One region of the Thauera sp. GDN1 genome, then DNA from elsewhere that is predicted to be linked to it. Evidence: riboswitches for the same ligand, from Rfam matches in the RefSeq annotation. Region 1 holds a riboswitch; each other region holds the start of a gene.
The links. Region 1 has a riboswitch for cobalamin ahead of CKCBHOJB_RS14100 (energy-coupling factor ABC transporter permease). Riboswitches for the same ligand answer to the same signal wherever they lie in the genome.
Positions count from the first base shown of each region.

Region 2: it holds a riboswitch for cobalamin, as region 1 does, so the genes downstream of both, CKCBHOJB_RS16895 (TonB-dependent receptor) here and CKCBHOJB_RS14100 (energy-coupling factor ABC transporter permease) in region 1, are expected to answer to the same signal.
Region 3: it holds a riboswitch for cobalamin, as region 1 does, so the genes downstream of both, bluB (5,6-dimethylbenzimidazole synthase) here and CKCBHOJB_RS14100 (energy-coupling factor ABC transporter permease) in region 1, are expected to answer to the same signal.

Region 1 is NZ_CP097870.1:3,070,653-3,077,074, reverse strand. Features, by position in the region: gene CKCBHOJB_RS14110 (cytosine permease) at 1-448, shown strand, start outside; gene CKCBHOJB_RS14105 (EamA family transporter) at 663-1,559, shown strand; cobalamin riboswitch at 1,626-1,848, shown strand; gene CKCBHOJB_RS14100 (energy-coupling factor ABC transporter permease) at 2,114-2,752, shown strand; gene cobM (precorrin-4 C(11)-methyltransferase) at 2,752-3,591, shown strand; gene CKCBHOJB_RS14090 (sirohydrochlorin chelatase) at 3,588-4,517, shown strand; gene CKCBHOJB_RS14085 (precorrin-8X methylmutase) at 4,531-5,211, shown strand; gene CKCBHOJB_RS14080 (cobalt-precorrin-5B (C(1))-methyltransferase) at 5,221-6,387, shown strand; gene cbiE (precorrin-6y C5,15-methyltransferase (decarboxylating) subunit CbiE) at 6,380-6,422, shown strand, end outside.
Region 2 is NZ_CP097870.1:3,669,616-3,676,037, reverse strand. Features, by position in the region: gene cobT (nicotinate-nucleotide--dimethylbenzimidazole phosphoribosyltransferase) at 1-1,058, opposite strand, end outside; gene CKCBHOJB_RS16905 (Uma2 family endonuclease) at 1,077-1,673, opposite strand; gene cobU (bifunctional adenosylcobinamide kinase/adenosylcobinamide-phosphate guanylyltransferase) at 1,708-2,256, opposite strand; cobalamin riboswitch at 2,428-2,667, shown strand; gene CKCBHOJB_RS16895 (TonB-dependent receptor) at 2,797-4,632, shown strand; gene CKCBHOJB_RS16890 (iron ABC transporter permease) at 4,687-5,676, shown strand; gene CKCBHOJB_RS16885 (ABC transporter ATP-binding protein) at 5,673-6,422, shown strand, end outside.
Region 3 is NZ_CP097870.1:3,264,535-3,270,956, reverse strand. Features, by position in the region: gene CKCBHOJB_RS15060 (PAS domain-containing sensor histidine kinase) at 1-861, shown strand, start outside; gene CKCBHOJB_RS15055 (response regulator transcription factor) at 906-1,619, shown strand; cobalamin riboswitch at 1,757-1,951, shown strand; gene bluB (5,6-dimethylbenzimidazole synthase) at 2,000-2,776, shown strand; gene pqqD (pyrroloquinoline quinone biosynthesis peptide chaperone PqqD) at 3,091-3,393, shown strand; gene pqqE (pyrroloquinoline quinone biosynthesis protein PqqE) at 3,362-4,576, shown strand; gene CKCBHOJB_RS15035 (hypothetical protein) at 4,687-5,190, shown strand; gene serC (3-phosphoserine/phosphohydroxythreonine transaminase) at 5,198-6,422, shown strand, end outside.

The sequences.
Region 1 (6,422 bases):
CGGCCTCGCCAATCTCGCCCCGGCGAAGATCAGCGCGCGCACCGGCGGCATCATCACCGCGGTGATCTCGTTCTTCATCGGCGGCCTGTGGGTGGCGCTGATCAGCCACATCGGCATCGCCGGCTTCGTCGATACCCTGGGTGCAGTGCTCGCTCCGCTGTACGGCATCGTGGTCGCCGACTACTACCTCGTGCGCAAGCAGAAGCTCAACGTGCAGGACCTGTTCTCGGCCGAGCCGGGCTCGACCTACTACTTCGACAAGGGCTGGAACAAGCGCGCCCTGTTCGCCTTCTCGGTGGCCTCGCTGTTCTCGGTGGCCTCGGTGTGGACGCCGGCGCTGGCGGCCTGGGCGGGCTTCTCGTGGATGTTCGGTGCGCTGCTCGGTGCGGTGCTGCACCTGGCGCTGATGAGCCGCAAGGCGCCGGTCATGGCGGTGCAGCCGGTCTGAGTCCGCTTCCGCAGTCGTGCCCTGTGGCGGGCAGGCTCTTGAGGGGCGCCCGCTCCGGTCCCCGATAGCCCTTATCAGCGCGGTCGTATGTCGTCCCCGTCGCGGCGGTGCATAATCCACCCCGCACTGTTACTCGCCGCCGAACTCCCGGGCGGCAGCCCTTCGGCCGCGGCCCCCGTCAGGGGCGCCGCGGCGTTTTCCTTTTGGAGGTCCGATGTCCGCATCCGGCACGCCGCGCCTGGCGCTCGTCGCGCTCGCCGCACTGTCCCTGATCTGGGGTTACAACTGGGTGGTCATGAAGCAGGTGATCCAGTACGTCGATCCCTTCGACTTCTCCGCGATCCGCACCCTGCTCGGTGCAGCCACCCTGTTCCTGGTGCTGCTCGTGCTGCGCCGGCCGCTTTCGCTGGTGGCGGCGCGCCAGGTGATCCTGCTCGGCGTGCTGCAGACCGCCGCGTTCACCGCGCTGATCCAGTGGGCGCTGGTGTCCGGCGGCGCGGGCAAGACCGCGGTGCTGGTCTATACGATGCCGTTCTGGGTCATCCCGATGGCGTGGTGGGTGCTCGGCGAGCGGGTGCGCGGCCTGCAGTGGGCGGCGATCGCGATCGCCGGCTGTGGCCTGGTGCTGGTGCTGCAGCCGTGGGCCATGGGCGGCAGCGCCTTCGGCAACCTGCTCGCGGTGGCCGGCGGCATCACCTGGGCGGCCTCCGCGGTGGTGGCCAAGCGCATGCGTCGCGACCAGGCGTTCGACCTGCTCTCGCTGACGGCCTGGCAGATGCTGTTCGGCGCGATCGCGCTGTGCGTGCTCGCCGCGCTTCACCCCTCGCGGCCGATCGACCCGACGCCGTACTTCTTCGGCGCGCTCGCCTTCAACGCGGTGCTCGCGACCGGGCTGGCGTGGCTGCTGTGGCTGTACGTGCTGCAGAAGCTGTCGACCGGCATGGCCGGCCTGTCGGCGCTGGGCATCCCGCTGATCGGCGCGCTCGCGGGCTGGATCGAACTCGGCGAGCGGCCGAACGCGGTCGAATTCACCGGCATGGTGCTGATCGTCGGCGCGCTGGCGCTGATCAGCCTGTGGTCGCTGGTGCAGTCGCGGCGGGCGGCGGGTTGAGCGGCTCGCCCCGCATGCGCTTGCCGTAACGGCAACTTGCGGACGTTGTCCGCTTTCGATTAGTCTCCGCCTGCATTCGATCCGGGTGCCCCGTCATACAACCGTATGACGGGGTGAAACGGGAAGTCCGGTGACGTCGTTCGCCCCGCGCGAACGGCCAGTCCGGCGCAGCCCCCGCTGCTGTGAGCCTGACGAATCCGCCAACACGCCACTGAGCCTCGCGCTCGGGAAGGTCGGCGGAGGAGGAAGACGGCGAGCCAGAAGACCGGCCCGATCGAGTACGGAACACCGCGCCCCGCAAGGGCCGTGGCGTTCCAGGTTGATGTGAGCCCCGGGGTGTGGGTTCGATCCGACTGGTTATCCGCCGGCCGCCCGCGTGCGCCGGAAGCTCCAGCCGACTCGTCGTGCATTCGTCTCCAGGCACTGCCGTGCCGGGCATGCGTACGCGCTATCGCCGCGTCCGCAGCGCCCTCGGCCGTGCCATGGCAGGACGCAAGGCCGCCCCCCGCCCGCGTGGTTCGCATCGTCGTTCCAAGCACTCGTGGGGAGTCATCATGCACATCGAACCCGGCATCCTTTCCGGCGCCAAGATCGCCGCCGCCAACCTCGCCGCCACCGCGCTTGCCGCCGCGCAGGCGCCGCAACTGTTCAAGAAGCCGCAACTGATCCTGCGCACGCTGCTCGCGGCGCTGTTCCTTTCGGTCTTCATGCAGAGCTTCCACATGCCTGCGGGCGTGTCGGAGCTGCACTTCATCGGCGCCATGCCGATCTATCTCGCGCTCGGCTTCGCGCCCACGCTGCTCGGCTTCGGTCTAGGCCTGCTGCTGCAGGGCGTGGTCTTCGAGCCGACCGACCTGCTGCACCTGGGCGTCAACTTCCTGTCGCTGGCCGTGCCGCTGGTGGCGCTGCACGCCACGCTCGGCCGCAGGCTCGCGGCTGGCGCCGCCACCCGGGTGCAGTCGGTGCTGAAGCTCGACGCCGCCTACTACGCCGGCGTCGCCGCCATGGTCGGCTTCTGGCTGGCGATGGGCGAGGTTGCAACGCCCTTCGGCGAATGGGTGACCTTCGCCGCGGCCTACCTGCCGGTGGTGCTGATCGAGCCGGTGCTGACCGTGGCGGTGGTTCGGCTGCTGCAGTCGCATGCGCATCGCCCGCTCGTGCAGCTCTGCTTCGCCGTGCCGGCGCGCGGTTGATGCCGGCCGTGGCGAACAAGGCCGGAGGCACCGTCTGGTTCGTCGGCGCAGGCCCCGGCGATCCCGACCTGATCACGGTGAAGGGCCGCCGCCTGCTCGAGCAGGCGGGGGCGATCCTGTTCGCGGGCTCGCTGGTCGACCGCGCGGCCACGCAGTTCGCGCCGCCCGGCTGCGAGATCCGCGACTCGAAGGACATGACGCTCGAGGACATGAGCGCCTGGCTGCTGGACGCCTGCGCCCGCCATCGCACCGTGGTGCGCCTGCAGACCGGCGACCCCGGCCTGTATGGCGCGCTGGTCGAGATGACCCGCCCGCTCGATGCGGCGGGCATCGCCTGGCAGGTGGTGCCGGGCGTGTCCTCGGCGATGGCCTCGGCCGCCGCCGCCGGCGAGACCCTGACCCTGCCGGAAGTGACGCAGACCGTGATCCTCACCCGCGTCGCCGGCCGCACGCCGATGCCGCCGGGCGAGGACCTGGCGGCGCTCGCCGCGCACCGCACGACGCTGTGCATCTTCCTGTCGATCACGCTGCTGCACGAGGTGCAGCGCGCGCTGCGCACCGCCGGCTGGCCGGAGGAGGCGCCCATCGTGGTGGTGCAGAAGGCGAGCTGGCCCGGCGCGGAGAAGATCGTTCGCGGCACGCTGGCCGACATCAAGCGCCGCTGCCAGGACGAGAAGATCGCCAGCCAGGCCATGATCATCGCCAGCCCCGCACTCGGCGCCCGCCACTGGCCCGACATCGCCCGCTCGAAGCTGTACGACCCGGGCTTCGGCCACCGCTTCCGCCAGGCCTCCACACCTGCCGCCGACGCCGGCCTGCCCACCGGAGAACACGCATGAACGACACCGCCATCCTCCTCGTCGGCCACGGCTCGCGCAATCGCGAGGGCAACAAGGAGATCCAGCATTTCGCCGCCCAGTGGCGCGATCGCCACCCCGGCTGGCGCATCGAGACCTGCTTCATCGAGCACGCCGAGGTGTTGCTCGACGAGGGCCTCGATCGTGCCGCGCACGGGGCGCGGCGGGTGGTCACGATTCCCTTCATCCTCAACGCCGCCGGCCACGTCAAGATGGAACTGCCGGCCGCCATCGAGCGCGCGCGCCAGCGCCACCCCGGCGTCGCCTTCGCCTGCGCGCGCCACCTCGGCATGGGACGCGAGATCTTCGCCGTGCTCAAGGGCCAGCTCGACCGCCTGCTCAAGCAGCTCGACGTGCCCGATCCGCGGACCACCGGCGTCGTGCTGCTCGGCCGCGGCTCGTCGGACGCGGGCGCCAATGGCGAGCTGGCCAAGATGGCGCGCTGGCTGTTCGAGGACGGCGACCACGAGCTGGTCGACCTCGCCTTCACCGGCGTCACCTGGCCGCGACTCGAAACCGTCGTCCAGCGCCAGGCGCGGCTGGGCATGACGCAGATTTGCGTCGTGCCGGTGTACCTCTTCACCGGGGTGCTGATGGAGCGCATCAAGGCCCAGGTCGAGCGCCTGCAGCGCCAGTACCCGCAGATCGCCTTCGCCCTCGGCACGCACTTCGGTTTCGACAAGGGCATCTTCGATCTGCTCGACGCCAAGGTCGGCGGCCAGGAACTACCCGAAGGCGCGCTGCTGGAGTGCGACGGCTGCAAGTACCGCCTCGCCGCCGAGGCCGAGCATCTGCATGACCACAGCCATACACATGTCCATCACTCGCACGTCCCTCACACGGACCACGACCATGGCCATCACCACGGTTCCGACCATGCCCACGCCCATGAACATGCTCACGCCTGAGGCCGGCGCCGCGATGAACACCAACACCGTCACCGAACAGCTCACCGCAGCCGGTCGCGCGATCGAGCACGACTCCTTCGCCATCATCGACGCCGAGGTCGGCGCCCATGCCTACGGCGCCGGCCAGTGGCCGGTCGTGCGCCGCATGATCCACGCCAACGCCGACTTCGACTTCAACGGCCTCACGGACTTCCACCCGGACGCGGTGGAAGCCGGCCTCGCCGCCCTCCTCGGTGGCGGCACGAACATCGTCGCCGACGTCGAGATGATCTGCGTCGGCCTGTCGGCCTCGCGCCTGGCGCACTTCGGCATGCGCACCCATCAGTTCATTTCCGACGCCGATGTCATCGAACGCGCCCGCGCCGAGGACACCACGCGTGCGGTGCAGGCAATGCGCAAGGCCCACCGGCTCGGCCTGCTCGACGACGCCATCGTCGGCATCGGCAACGCACCCACGGCGCTGATCGAGCTGGTGCGGCTGATCCGCGAGGAAGGCGTGCGCCCGGCGCTGGTCGTCGGCATGCCGGTCGGATTCGTGTCGGCGGCCGAATCCAAGGACCTGATGGCCGGGGTCGACGAAGTGCCGTGGATCGTCATCCGCGGCCGCAAGGGCGGCTCGACCCTGGTGGTGGCGGCGATCCACGCCCTGCTCGGGCTGGCCGAGGCTCGCCAGCTGCAGGCCCTGCAGGGCTGAGGACCGGCCATGGCGGCAGGACACGCATTGCCGGAGAAGGTGCGCAAGGGCGATCCCAAGCGCGACCGTGGCAACCGCACGGGCCTCTCCACCGGCGCCAATTCGGCCGCCGCCGCGGTGGCGGCCACGCTCGGCCTGGTGCGGGGCGCGGTACCGGACGCGGTGGAATGCGTGCTGCCCAACACGATGCGGGTGCGCTTCGAGATCAGTGACGGCCGCGTCGACGGTGATCACGCCCATGCGGTGTCGATCAAGGACGCCGGCGACGACCCGGACGCCACCCATGGCGCCCACCTCACGGCGGACGTACGCCGCATCCCCGGCGGCGGCGGCGAAGTGATCCTCCTGGGCGGCCCCGGCGTGGGTGTGGTGACGAAGCCCGGCCTCGGGCTGGACGTGGGCGGTCCGGCGATCAACCCGGTGCCACGGCGCAACATCGTCGACAACGTGCGCGCGGCGGGCGCCCCCCTCCTCGACGCCGGGGACAGCCTGGCGGTGACGATCTCGGTGCCGGGCGGCGAAGAGATGGCGAAGAAGACGCTCAACGCCCGCCTCGGCATCGTCGGCGGCATCAGCATCCTCGGCACCACCGGCATCGTCCGCCCGTATTCGACCGCCGCCTTCCGCGCCAGCGTGATCCAGGCCATCGATGTCGCCGCCAACCAGGGCCAGACCAGCGTGGTGTTCACCACCGGCGGGCGCACCGAGAAATGCGCGATGCGCGAATTCCCGCAACTGGACGAAGCCTGCTTCGTGCAGATGGGCGACTTCGTCAAGGCCGCCTTCACCACCGCGGTGAAGCAGGGCATGCAGCACATCATCGTCGGCGCCATGGTCGGCAAGCTCACCAAGATCGCCCAGGGTCTGTCGGTCACGCACGCCTGGCGCGAGGAAGTGGACCGCGCGCTGATCGCCGGCGCCGCCGCCGAGGTCGGTGCGCCGCCCGCGCTCGTGGCCGAGATCCGTGCCGCCGAGACCGCCCGCTTTGCCGCCGAACGCCTGGCCGGATTCGGCCTGGCCGTGGCCTTCCACCGCGCGCTGGCCGAGCGCGCCATCCGCAGCCTGCGCCAGCGCTACCCCGGCCCGCACCGGCTCACGGTGCTGGCCTGCAACTTCGAGGGCGTACCGATCGTGACTGTCGATGAGGCCGACCTGATGGAGACCACGCATGCCTGAATCCACCACGCCCGCCTACAGCATCGTCGGCCTGC
Region 2 (6,422 bases), 600 kb from region 1:
TACTGCGCCACGTCCTGGTCGCTGACGCCCGCCGACTCGAAGCTCGCCATCTCGTTGAGGAAATTCACCGCCGCGCGCACCAGCGGCAGCGCGAGCGCGGCGCCGGTGCCTTCGCCCAGGCGCAGGTCGAGCTCCATCAGCGCCTGGGCGCCGAGGGCGTCGAGCTGCACGCGGTGGCCCGGCTCCTGCGAGCGGTGGGCGAACACGCAGTAGGGCAGCACGTTCGGCGCGATCGCATGCGCGGCCAGCAGCGCCGAGGTGACGATGAAGCCGTCGACCAGGATCAGCATGCGCTTCTCGGCCGCGCCGAGCATGGCGCCGGCCATCATCGCGATCTCGAAGCCGCCGTATTCGGCGAGCACGTCCGCTCCCGACTGCGGCCGCCCGCCGCGCGCGAGCGCCGTCGCGAGCAGGCCGCGCTTGCGGATCAGGCCGGCGTCGTCCAGGCCGGTGCCGCGGCCGGTGACGGTGTGCAGGTCGGCGTCGCGCTCGGCGCCCACCAGGCAGTGGGTGATCAGCGAGGCCGAGGCGGTGTTGCCGATGCCCATCTCGCCGAAGCCGACGCAGTTGCAGCCGTTGGCGGCGAGTGCATGGGCGATCTCGCGTCCGCGCTGCAGGGCCATGCTGCACTGTCCGGGCGTCATCGCCGGCTGTTCGAGGTAGTTCTCCGTGCCCGGCGCGATCTTGGCGTCGATCAGCCCGCTGCGCTTGCCGAAGTCGTGATTGACGCCGGCATCGACCACGGTGAGGCCCAGCTCCATCTGCCGGCTGAAGACGTTGATCGCGGCGCCGCCGGCGAGGAAGTTCTCGACCATCTGCCAGGTCACGTCCTGCGGATAGGCCGACACGCCGGCCCTCGCCGCGCCGTGGTCGCCGGCGAAGACGACGATGTGCGGCCGGCGGATCTCGGGCGTCAGCGTCTGCTGGACGAGGCCGATCTGATGCGCCAGCGGCTCGAGCCGCCCGAGGGCGCCGAGCGGCTTGGTCTTGCGGTCGATCTTGTGCTGCAGGGCGGTGGAGAGCTGGGTGTCGGGCGGGGTGATGGCGAAGGGCGTCATGCGGTGAATGGATGGGTTTCAGTTGGGGGTTGCGTCCGCTTCGGACGCGGCGTCCGGCAGGTCGCGGTACAGGTCGGCCAGCGCGAGTTCGAAGCCGAAGGCGGGCAGGGCGAGGCGGGCGGTTTCTCCGCTCGCCTCGCTGAGGATCCAGCGTGCGCCTTGGTCACGGGTGAAGCATTCGACATGCGCCCGGTCCTGGGACAGGAAGAGCACGGTCCTGAGGCCGGGGAAACGGCGGTAGGCGGCGAACTTGTCGCCGCGGTCGTAGGCCTCGGTCGAGGGCGACAGCACCTCGGCGATCAGGACGGGCTCTTCCTTGACCTGGCGGCGGGCGCGGTCGGCGTCCGAGCAGGTGACGAACACGTCGGGGTAGAAGAGGTCGTCCGACTCGGCCAGGCGCAGGCGGACGTCGGACATGAAGACGTTGCACCGCGTGCCCGAAAAGGCCGCACGAAGCCCGAAGGCCGTATTGAGGCTGATGGCGTTATGCACGTCCGACCCGCCCGCCATCATCAAGGCTTCGCCGTTGAAGAACTCCCAGCGCTCGGGCTGTCCTGCCTCCCAGGTGAGGAAGTCTTCCAGCGTCATCTTGTGCTTGGCTGCAGGCAGGCCCACGGCGGTCTCCCGGAATGTCTTGTCGCTCTGAAGTTTAGCCCCGCTTCAGCACCAGGGGCAGGCCGGCGGCGACGAAGACCACGCGCGGGCACAGCGCCGCCACCGCCTGGTTGAGCCGTCCGGCCTCGTCGCGGAACAGCCGGCCGAGCGGCGTCTCCGGCACCAGGCCGAGGCCGACCTCGTTGGCGACCAGGATGATGCGGCCGGGCAGCGTGGGCAGCGTGGCGAGCAGGGCGTCGCGTTCGCGGCGGAACAGCGGCAGCTCGTCCGCGCTCGCGCCCGGCGGCAGGCGGTCGGCGTCGGCGAGCAGGTTCGCCACCCACAGCGTGAGGCAGTCGACGAGCAGGCAGCGATCGGCGGCGGCCTCGGCGCGCAGCGTGTCGGCGAGCGCGACCGGCGCCTCCACGGTACGCCAGCCGGCGGGGCGGTCGTCCTGGTGGCGGCGGATGCGCGCGGCCATCTCGGCGTCGAGCGCCTCTGCGGTGGCGATCACGGTGACCGCCAGGCCGGAATCGGCGGCGCGGCGTTCGGCTTCGCGGCTCTTGCCGGAGCGTGCGCCGCCGAGGATGAGTTCGCAGGTCATGAGGAGAGCTGGGGTCGAATGTTCGCTGAGGATGGACGGGAGGGCCACGCGGCGCCGTAAATGCGACATGGCGCGATTGGGCGGAAGTGCGGGCGAGTGCTGTCGCCGGTGCGCCGATTTTGCAGTGCACGATACCGCCCCGTACGGTATCATCCGCGCCGACTGCCCCGAAAGGGGTAGCGCGTTATCGGTGCCCACGGGCGTTTCTCGCCCCGGGTTAAACGGGAAACAGGTGCGCGGCCCCTCGCAAACGAGGCCGCAATGCCTGTGCTGCCCCCGCAACGGTAAGTGCGCGCAAGGCGTGTCATGCAGCCACTGGGAGTTCACTCCCGGGAAGGCGACCCGCCCGTCCGGTCCTCAGGCCGGCACAGCGCACGAGCCCGGAGACCGGCCGGAACGCGAAATGGCGGATGTGCCGCGGGGTGGCGGCGACGGGCGCGGTTGGTCTTGCTCTCTTCGGTTCTACCCGGGTCGCGGTGCGTCCATGTGAAGTTGCCATGGCGTGCGGGGACGCGCGGCATGGCGAAGGGAGTTCAAACAATGAAAATCCGTCTTTCGGCGCTCGTTTCCGCGTGCGCGCTCGCTTTCCCGTTTGTCCCGGCCCAGGCCGACGACGCCCAGCTCGGCCACGTCGTGGTCACCGCCACCCGACAGCCCATCAGTGCCGATGAGGCGCTCGCCAGCGTCGATGTGATCGACCGCGACGAGATCGCCCGTGCGGGGAATCTCAGCCTCGTGCAATTGCTGGCCGGGCGTCCCGGTGTGCAGGTGTCGAGCAGTGGAGGCCCCGGGGCGAACAGCAGCGTGTATATCCGCGGTGCCAACTCCGGCCACACCTTGCTGCTGATCGACGGCGTGCGCGTGGGGTCGGCGACCAACGGCGCGCCCACGCTGGAGACCATCCCACTCGAACTGATCGAACGCGTCGAGATCCTGCGCGGCCCGGCGAGTGCGCTCTATGGTTCCGACGCGATCGGCGGCGTGATCCAGGTGTTCACGCGCAAGGGGCGCGAGGGCTTCCAGCCCAGCGTGCGTGCGGGCATCGGCACCGACGGCGCACGTACGCTCGGAGCCACGCTGGCGGGCGGGGCCGATCGGTTGCGCTACAGCGTGTCCGCCGGCAGCGAGCGCAGCGACGGCATCGACGCCAAGCCCAACTCCGCGCGCGGTAGCGACCGCGATGACGACGGTTTCCGCAACGAGTACTTCAGCGGCTCCGTGTCGCTCGGTTTCCGCGAGGCGGACGAGATCGGCCTGACCGTGCTGCATTCCGACCTGCGCAACTGGTACGACGACGCCAAGGTGTTCGACTCCTACCTGGACAGGCGCACCAGCTCGCTGGGCCTGCACATGCGCAATCAGATCACCAGCGACTGGACCAGCACGCTGCGCTTCGGTTACGGCGCGGACGAATCCCACAACTACGCCGATCTGAACGCGCGGTCCGAGTTCGATACCGAGCAGCGCCAGCTCACCTGGCAACACGATATTGCCCTCGGTGTCGGCTCCTTGCTGGCTGGCTACGAATATCTCGAGCAGGAGGTCGATTCGACCTCCGCGTACAGCAAGACGAGCCGCTACACCAACTCCTTGCTGCTCGGCTGGAGCGGCCAGTTCGACCGCCATCACCTGCAGGTCAATGCCCGCCATGACGAGGATTCGCAGTTCGGCAGCAAGACGACCGGTGCACTGGCCTACGGCTATCGCCTGACGCCGGAGTGGCGGGCGCATGCCAGCATCGGCACCGCGTTCAAGGCGCCCACGTTCAATGATCTGTATTTCCCCTGGGGTGGCAATCCGAACCTGAAGCCCGAGGAGGCGCTGAACCGCGAGGCAGGCCTGGTGTGGGAGCGTGACGGCGCCAGCGTCAGCGCGACCTACTTCAACAACCGCATCAAGAACCTGATCGCGTGGGCACCGGTGGATCCGGCGGACCCGATGAGCGACTGGGCGCCGGCGAACGTGGCGGAGGCGTCGATTCAGGGTGTCGAGCTTGCCGCAACGGCGATGCTGTGGGACTACCGTGTGCGTGCCAGCGTCGACCTCCTGGACACCGAGGATGAGGAAACCGGCGACGAACTCGGCCGCCGTGCGCGCATCGGCGGTTCGCTCGGCATCGAGCGCGCCATGGGGCCGTGGACCTGGGGCGTGGAATGGAACGGGCAGGGGCGGCGGTATGATCGCATTCCGAACAGCGCGGCCAACCGCATGGGCGGCTACGGGCTGCTGAACGCCTACGTGCATTACGCGCTGGCGCCGGACTGGAGCGTGGAGTTGCGCGCCAACAACCTCCTCGACAAGGACTACGAGCTTGCCCAGAACTACGGCACCCAGGGGGCCAACGCCTTCGTGGCCGTGCGTTACGCGATGCATTAAGCCGCGATGTTCGTCGCCACCCACGGCACCCGCGTCGTCAGGGCGCGGGGCCTGATGCGGCCCGGCCGCCACCATCCCTTGCTGCTTGCCGCCGGCCTGCTCGCGGCGGCAGCGCTGGCGCTGCTCTGGGCGCTGGTGGCGGGCGACATGCCGCTCGGTTTCGCCGAGGTGTCCGCGGCCCTGGCCGGCGGCGGGGGCATGGCGGCGGACATCATCCGCGAACTCCGCCTCCCCCGCGCCGTCGCGGCCTTCGCCTGCGGTGGCCTGCTCGCCACCGCGGGGGCGTTGATGCAGGTGCTGCTGCGCAATCCGCTCGCCGACCCCTACATCCTCGGTATCTCGGGCGGTGCGGCGGTGGGCGCGCTGGGGGCGATCACGCTCGGCGCGGCGACCGTCTGGATCGATGCCTCGGCCTTCGCCGGTGCGCTCGCCGCGATGCTGGTGGTGTTCGGCCTGGCGCATGGCGACGGCAGCTGGACGCAGACGCGGCTGCTGTTGACCGGCGTCATCGTCGCCGCCGGCTGCGGCGCGGCGGTGTCGCTGATGCTGGCGCTGGCGCCCGACACGCGGGTGATGTCGATGCTGTTCTGGATGATGGGCGACGCCAGCGCGGCGGCGCGGCCGTGGCCGGCGCTGGTGGTGCTGGCGCTGGCGCTGGTCGTGGTGATGCCCTTCGCGCGCGACCTCAACGTGCTCGCGCGCGGCGAGTTGAGCGCACGCGCGCTCGGCGTGCGCGTCGGCCATCTGCGCGTCGCGCTCTATGTGCTGGCCTCGTTGCTGACGGCGACGTCGGTGACGCTGGTCGGTTCGGTGGGCTTCGTCGGCCTGGTGGTGCCGCATCTGGTGCGCCTGGTGCTGGGCAACGACCAGCGCGTGCTGATCCCCGCCGCCGCGCTCGCCGGCGGTACGCTGCTGACCCTGGCCGACACCGCGGCGCGCACGGTGATCGCGCCGCAGCAGCTGCCGGTGGGCGTGCTCACCGCGCTGATCGGCGTGCCGGTGTTCCTGTTCCTGTTGTCGCGCGGTTCGCGCATCTCGCGATGAACGCCGCTCGCCGCGTGCCCATCGACGACGCCCCGCTGCTCGAGGCCGAACGCCTCGCGCTGCAGGTCGGCGAGCGCTGGCTGTGCTGCGAGTTCAGCCTCAGCCTCGCCGCGGGCGAATGCCTGGTGCTGCTCGGCCCCAACGGCGCCGGCAAGACCACGCTGCTGCACACCCTGGCCGGCCTGCGCGAGCCCACGGTGGGCCAGGTGCGCATCGGCGGCCTGCCCTATGCGGCGTGGCCGGCGCTGGAGGCGGCGCGCTTTCGCGGCCTGCTCGCCCAGCAGCAGCCCGACCCCTTCGCCGCCGGCGTGCTGGAGACGGTGCTGGTGGGGCGCCATCCGCACCTCGGGCGCTGGGGCTGGGAAGGGCCGCAGGACGTGGCGATCGCCCGCCGGGCGCTGGAGGCGGTGGGGCTGGCCGGCTTCGAGCAGCGCGACGTGCAGACCCTGTCCGGCGGTGAGCGCCAGCGCGTGGCGATCGCGACCCTGCTGACCCAGGCACCGCACCTGTTCCTGCTCGACGAGCCGCTCAACCACCTCGACCTGCACCATCAGATCGCCGCGCTCGACCTCTTCCAGCGCCTGGTGCGCGAGGACGGCGCCGGGCGCGGCAGCGTGCTGGTGCTGCACGACATCAACCTCGCCGCGCGCTACGCCGACCACATCATCCTGCTCGACGGCCGCGGCGGCGTGATCGCCGGCGACCGCGACACCGTGCTGCGCGCCGACCTGCTGAGCCAGGCCTTC
Region 3 (6,422 bases), 190 kb from region 1:
ACGATCACCGTGTCCACCGCCTCGCGCGACGTCGACCTGCGCGCGCTGGTCGACCCCAACCAGCTCGAGAGCGCGCTGCTCAACCTCGCGCTCAACGCCCGCGACGCCATGCCCAACGGCGGCGAGCTGCGCATCGCATGCTCGCTGGAGTGCATCGAGGGCGCCGCGGCTGCCGATCTCGAGCTTCCGCCGGGCTGCTACGTGCAGATCGCGGTCGCCGACAACGGCACCGGCATGGACAGCGCGACGCTCACGCGGGTGTTCGAACCCTTCTTCACCACCAAGAAGTTCGGCCGCGGCAGCGGGCTGGGCATGGCGATGGTGTATGGCTTCATCAAGCAGTCCGGCGGCGGGGTTCGCATCCGCAGCCGGCAGGCGGTGGGGACCACGGTGTCGCTGCTGCTGCCGCAGGCGCCGCGCGAGACGGCGGTTCTGCCGGCCGCGGGCATGGCGGAGCCGGTTGACGACGTCGATGTGCCGTCCGTCGCGGCGCGTCCGCTCGAAGGCCGCCTGGTGCTGCTGGTCGAGGACGACGACAAGGTGCGCGACGTGGTGCGCAAGCAGTTGTCGGCGCTCGGCTGTGCGGTGCTCGAGGCCGAAAGTGGCCACGAGGCGGCCGACATGGTCGAAAATATCCCTGCGATCGCACTCGTGCTGTCGGACATCGTGATGCCGGGTGGCATGGACGGGCGCGCGCTGGCGCGCTTCGTGCGCCGCTTCCGCCCCGAACTGCCGGTGGTGCTGATGAGCGGCTACGCCGACAAGGCGGTGCCCGGCCGCGAGGATGCCGACGTCCGGGTGCTCGGCAAGCCCTTCACCCAGGAGCGCCTGCTCGAGGCACTGCACGCCGCGATCGCGTGAGGGCCGGCCCGCCCGGGTCGCGTCCATTGCGTGGAGACAGGGATTTGAGCGACAAGCCCCAGGCGCTGATTCACGTCGTCGAGGACGATGCCGCGGTGTCGCGGCTGATCACCGGCACGCTCGAGCGATTCGGCTACCGCCATGCGGCGTTCGCGACCGGCGGCGACTTCCTGCGCCAGCTGCGCGTGCAGGTGCCGGACGTCGCCATCCTCGATCTCGGCCTGCCCGACATGGATGGCATGGACGTGCTGCAGCAGCTGCGCGGCCGCTACCGCTTCGGCCTGCTGGTCGCCACCGGGCGCGACGATACCCATGACCGGGTGATGGGGCTCGAGCTGGGTGCCGACGACTACGTGGTCAAGCCCTTCGAGCCGCGCGAGCTCATCGCCCGCGTGCGCAGCATCCTGCGCCGCTACCAGCCCGAGCCCGCCGCCGATGCCCAGCCGCCCGGCACCGCCCACTTCGCCGGCTGGCGCTTCGAGCGCGCCACCCACCGCCTGATCTCGCCCGACGGCGTCGAGGACACGCTGAGCCTGGCCGAGTCGCAGTTGCTGATCGCCTTCCTCGAGCGCCCCAACCAGATCCTGTCGCGCGAGCAGCTGCTCGCCGGACGCGACGTGTGCGCGCTCGACCGCAGCATCGACCTGCGCGTGTCGCGGCTGCGCAAGCGCTTCGAGCAGGGCGGGCACAGCGGCAAGTTCATCAAGACGGTCTACGGCGCCGGCTACCTGCTCGCCGCCACCGTGAGCTGGAGCTGAGCGTGCGCGCCGCCGTCGGCGCCTGATCCGGTACCGATGCAGGCCACGCAGCGCCGAGGACGGGCAGCGACGGCGTGCGGCGAAGCGGGCTCGGGCGGGCCGACGGATGTACGTTCCCGCGATCTGCCGCTAAGATTCGCCCTCGTTTGCTTCGGGGTGCCCGCGCTCGCCGCGGGAGAATCGGGAAGGCGGTGCCAATCCGCCGCGCGCCCAGCGCCGTGAAGGGGATTGTCCGGGCGAGGTTCGCCCAGCCACTGGTCCGCGAGGACCGGGAAGGCGCCCGGACGAGATGATCCGCAGCCGGAAGACCGGCCTCGAAGCGTTTGCTGCAGCCGTCTGGTCGGCGACTGCCCACTGCTCGTAGCCAAGGGGAATACTTCATGAGCAGCCCGACACAGGCGCACTCCGCGCCCGCGCGCATTGATGCGCGCGAGCGTTTCCAGACCGATCCGCAGTTCAGCGCCGCCGAGCGCGACGCGGTGTATCGCGCCATCCACACCCGCCGCGACGTGCGCGGCGAATTCCTCCCGGATCCGATTCCCGACGAGGTGCTCGCCCGCGTGCTCACCGCCGCCCACCACGCGCCCTCGGTCGGCTTCATGCAGCCCTGGGATTTCATCGTCGTGCGCTCGCGCGAAGTGCGCGCGCGGATCCACGCCGACTTCCTCGCCGCCCACGCCGAGGCCGAGCAGATGTTCGACGAGGACAAGCGCGCCACCTACCGCAACCTGAAGCTCGAGGGCATCCTCGAGTCGCCGGTCAACATCTGCATCACCTGCGATCGCAGCCGCCACGGCCCGGTGGTGATCGGCCGCACCCACATCGGCGCGATGGACGTCTATAGCGCGGTGTGCGCGGTGCAGAACCTGTGGCTGGCCGCGCGCGCCGAGAACCTCGGCGTGGGCTGGGTCAGCATCCTGCACCAGCAGGCGCTGCGCGCGGCGCTCGGCATCCCGCCCGAGATCGTCCCGATCGCCTACCTGTGCGTCGGCTACGTCCGCGACTTCCACGCCCGTCCTGAGCTGGAGGCCGCCGGCTGGCTCAAGCGCGTGCCCTTGCCCCAGCTGCTGCACTTCGACGGCTGGCAGGGGCAGGCCGATGCGGCCGGGGAAGGCCTGGCCGAGGCCGTCCGCCAGGTCCGGCCCTTCCCGCGTTGACGAAGGTCAACGCCGCTGCAGGTCGCTGAAGAATCATGATTTTCGCGACCGCGGCCTCGCGATCGTGCTGATGGCAGGACCGCGATTGTGCGGATCCCCGGGCCCTCGCACGCGGGGATGATGATCACGAGCCGGCCGCCGCGCCGGTTCGCCCACCATCATTCCAGAGGAGACCCATCATGCAGTGGACCGACCCCGCGTATTGCGACATCCGTCTCGGCTTCGAAGTCACCGCCTACGTCTACGTGCGCTGAAGCCTGCCGCCCGGCCGCCCGCGGGCGGCCGGCGCCAGCCAACCCGGAGCGGAGGCCCGCATGACCGATACCGCCACCCCGCGCCCGCCCGCCGCGGACGAGCGCTACGCGCTCAACCCGATGTACCTGTTCCGCTGGGAGCCGACCCAGGACTCGCACGTCCTGCTCTACCCCGAGGGCATCGTCAAGCTCAACCAGACCGCAGGCGACATCATCGAGCGCTGCGACGGCAAGCGCACCGTCGCCGAGCTGGTCGCCGAACTGCAGCACCGCTACCCGGGCGCCGACGAGCGTGTCGCCGAGGGCGTGTACAAATTCCTGGAGGTGTTCCGTGCCAAAGGATGGATCCGTCGTCAGGCTTGACGGGCAGGGCAAGCCGCTGTGGCTGGTGCTCGAGCTCACCTACCGCTGCCCGCTCAAATGCCCGTGGTGCAGCAACCCGGTCGACTACGCCCGCGATGGCAGGGCCGAGCTTTCCACCGCGGAGTGGAAGCGCGTGCTGCGCGAGGGGCGGGAACTCGGCGCGCTGCAGCTCGGCTTCACCGGCGGCGAGCCGTTGCTGCGTGACGACCTCGAGGAGCTCGTCGCCGACGCCAGTGCGCTCGGCTACTACACCAACCTGATCACCTCCGGCGTCGGCCTGAGCGAGGAAAGGCTGATTGCGCTGAAGACTGCCGGTCTCAACCAGATCCAGCTCTCGCTGCAGTCCAGCGAACGCGAGCTCACCGACACCCTGGTCGGCGCACGCGCCTTCGACCTCAAGGTGAAGGTCGCGCACCTGATCAAGGCCCACGGCTTCCCGATGGTGCTCAACGTGCCGGTGTTCCGCCACAACATCGGCCAGGTCGAGGACATCCTCGCGCTTGCCGAGGACATCGGCGTCGATTACCTCGAGTTCGCCAACATCCAGTACTACAACTGGGCGATGGTGAACCGCGACGAACTCTTGCCCACGCTCGAACAGCTGCAAGCGGCCGAGCGCGCGGTGCAGGCGGCGCGCGCGCGCCTCGGCGAGCGCATGACCATCTACTTCGTCATCCCCGACTACTACGAGGGCCGGCCCAAGGCGTGCATGAACGGCTGGGGCGCGATCCACCTCACCATCGCGCCCGACGGCGCCGCCATGCCCTGCCAGGAGGCGCGCATCATCGAGGGCCTGGAGTTCCCTTCCGTGCGCGAGAAGAGCCTCGCCTGGCTGTGGAACGAGTCGCCGACCTTCCAGAAATTCCGCGGCGACGAATGGATGAGCCCGACCTGCCGCAGCTGCGACGAGAAGGAGAAGGACTTCGGCGGCTGCCGCTGCCAGGCCTTCCTGCTCACCGGCGACGCCTCGAACACCGATCCGGCCTGCTCGCGCTCGCCGCACCACCACCTGATCGGCGCGGCGATCGAGCGGGCCCACAGGCCCGGGCGCAAGGTGCAGCCGCTGGTGATGCGCAACGACGCCAATTCGCGTCTGCTCGCAAAGGCGGGTGGCTGCGCGGCGGGGGCGGCGGGAGAGCGCAGCGGGCTCGCCGTGGCACGGACGGAGCTCGGCCATGTCTGATCTGCTGCTGCGCGTGTTCGATTCCTCCGCGGTCACCGTCGGCCTGGGTGTCGCGCTGACCGCAGCGCTGGCGCTGCTGCTGCGCCTGGCGACGTGAGGCGGCGTCGGCCATGGACATGCTGCTCGAAGTCGCCGCGCGCTGGCTGCATTTCCTCGGCGCGCTGGTGTGGGTCGGCCACAACTACGCCACCGCGGTCACCCGTTCGCGCTACGTGCCGCTGACCGCGGCCGACCTGTCCGATCCGGACAGTCCACGCCAGCGCGCGCTGATGCAGCGCGAGCACGGCACCTTCCGCTACGCTTCGCTGCTGGTGCTCGGCAGCGGGCTGGCGATCCTGTGGGAGCGCGGCTGGCTGGCCGAGGCGCTCGGCCTGCAGGGCAGCCTGGCGCCGCTGGGCGTCGGCATATGGCTGGCGGTGATCATGGTGTGCAACCTGTGGTTCGTGCTGTGGCCGCACCAGAAGCGGGTGCTGGGCTTCGTGCCGGCGCCGCTCGACGAGCGCCTGCGCTGCTCGCGCATCACCTTCCTGTCGGCCCGGGTGAACACCATGCTTTCGATTCCGGTGCTGTTCTTCATGGGGGTGGGGGCGCATGGCGTCGGGCTGTTCTCCTGAGTCCGGCTTGCGGGCGTCCGCACCCGAGTCCTTCGCCGCCTGGCGGGCGCAGCCCGGCTACAGCTTCTCGGCAGCGGCCGGCCCGCTGCCGGTCGAGGTCGCCAACGAGGTCGCCGAGGCCTGCCGCCCGGGGCCGGGCTCGATCCTGAGCCTGCCCTTCACCTCGTCCGCCTACCGCGAGCTGCAGGCCGGGACCGAGGCCTGCCTGCGCCGCCTGCTGGCGATTCCGGAGGCGTTCGCGGTGCTGTTCCTGGCCGGCGGGGCGAGCGCGCAGTTCGCGCTGGTGCCGATGAACCTGCTCGGCGGCGTGGAGGAAGCGGGGGCGACGACTGCGGCGCGGCGACCGACGGACGGCCCGCGGAGCGCTGCGGACGGGCCGACGGGGGTGGCGCGCGCGCTGTACATCGACAGCGGTCACTGGTCGCGGCGCGCGATCGCCGAGGCAAGTCGCTGCGCGGCGGTCGATGTGCTCGAGCTGCAGGCCCTCGTCCCTGACGACGACGGGCCGTGCCTTCCATCCGCGCGGACGGAAGGCGGCGGCCAGCCGCCCGCCTACGTCCATCTCACCGCGAACGAGACCGCCGACGGCCTGCAGTTTCCGGCCCTGCCGAAGACCGCAGTGCCGCTGGTCGCCGACCTGAGCTCCGAACTGCTGACCCGGCCGCTCGACTGGCGTCGGTTCGGCCTGGTCTACGCCGGCACGCAGAAGACCGTCGGCACGCCCGGGCTGACCCTGGTCATCGTCCGCCGCGACCTGCTCGGCCGCGCCCGCCGCGGCACCCCGCGGGTGCTGGATTACGCCGCGCAGGCCGCGGCCGAATCGCGCCTGTGCACCCCGCCGGTGCTGCCGGTCTTCGTCGCCCACCGCATGCTGCACTGGATCGAGGCCGCCGGCGGGGTGGCCGCGATGCAGGCGCGGCTCGACCGACGCCATGCGCTGCTCGCCGCCGCGCTGGCCGAAGGCGAGGCGGCCGGGCTCTACCGTCCGACAGTGCCCGAGGGCTGGCGCTCGCGGGTCAATCCCTGTTTCCGGCTGCCCGATGACGACACCACCGAGCGCTTCCTGGCCGCTGCGGAAGTTGCCGGCCTGCGCGACCTGCGCGGGCATCCCGAGCGCGGCGGCGTGCGCGTCAGCCTCTACAACGGTCTTGCCGACGCGGGTGTGGAAGCGCTTGCCGCCTTCATCGCCCGATTCGCGCGCGCTTCGGCACCTGCGCGCGCCGGGACTGCCG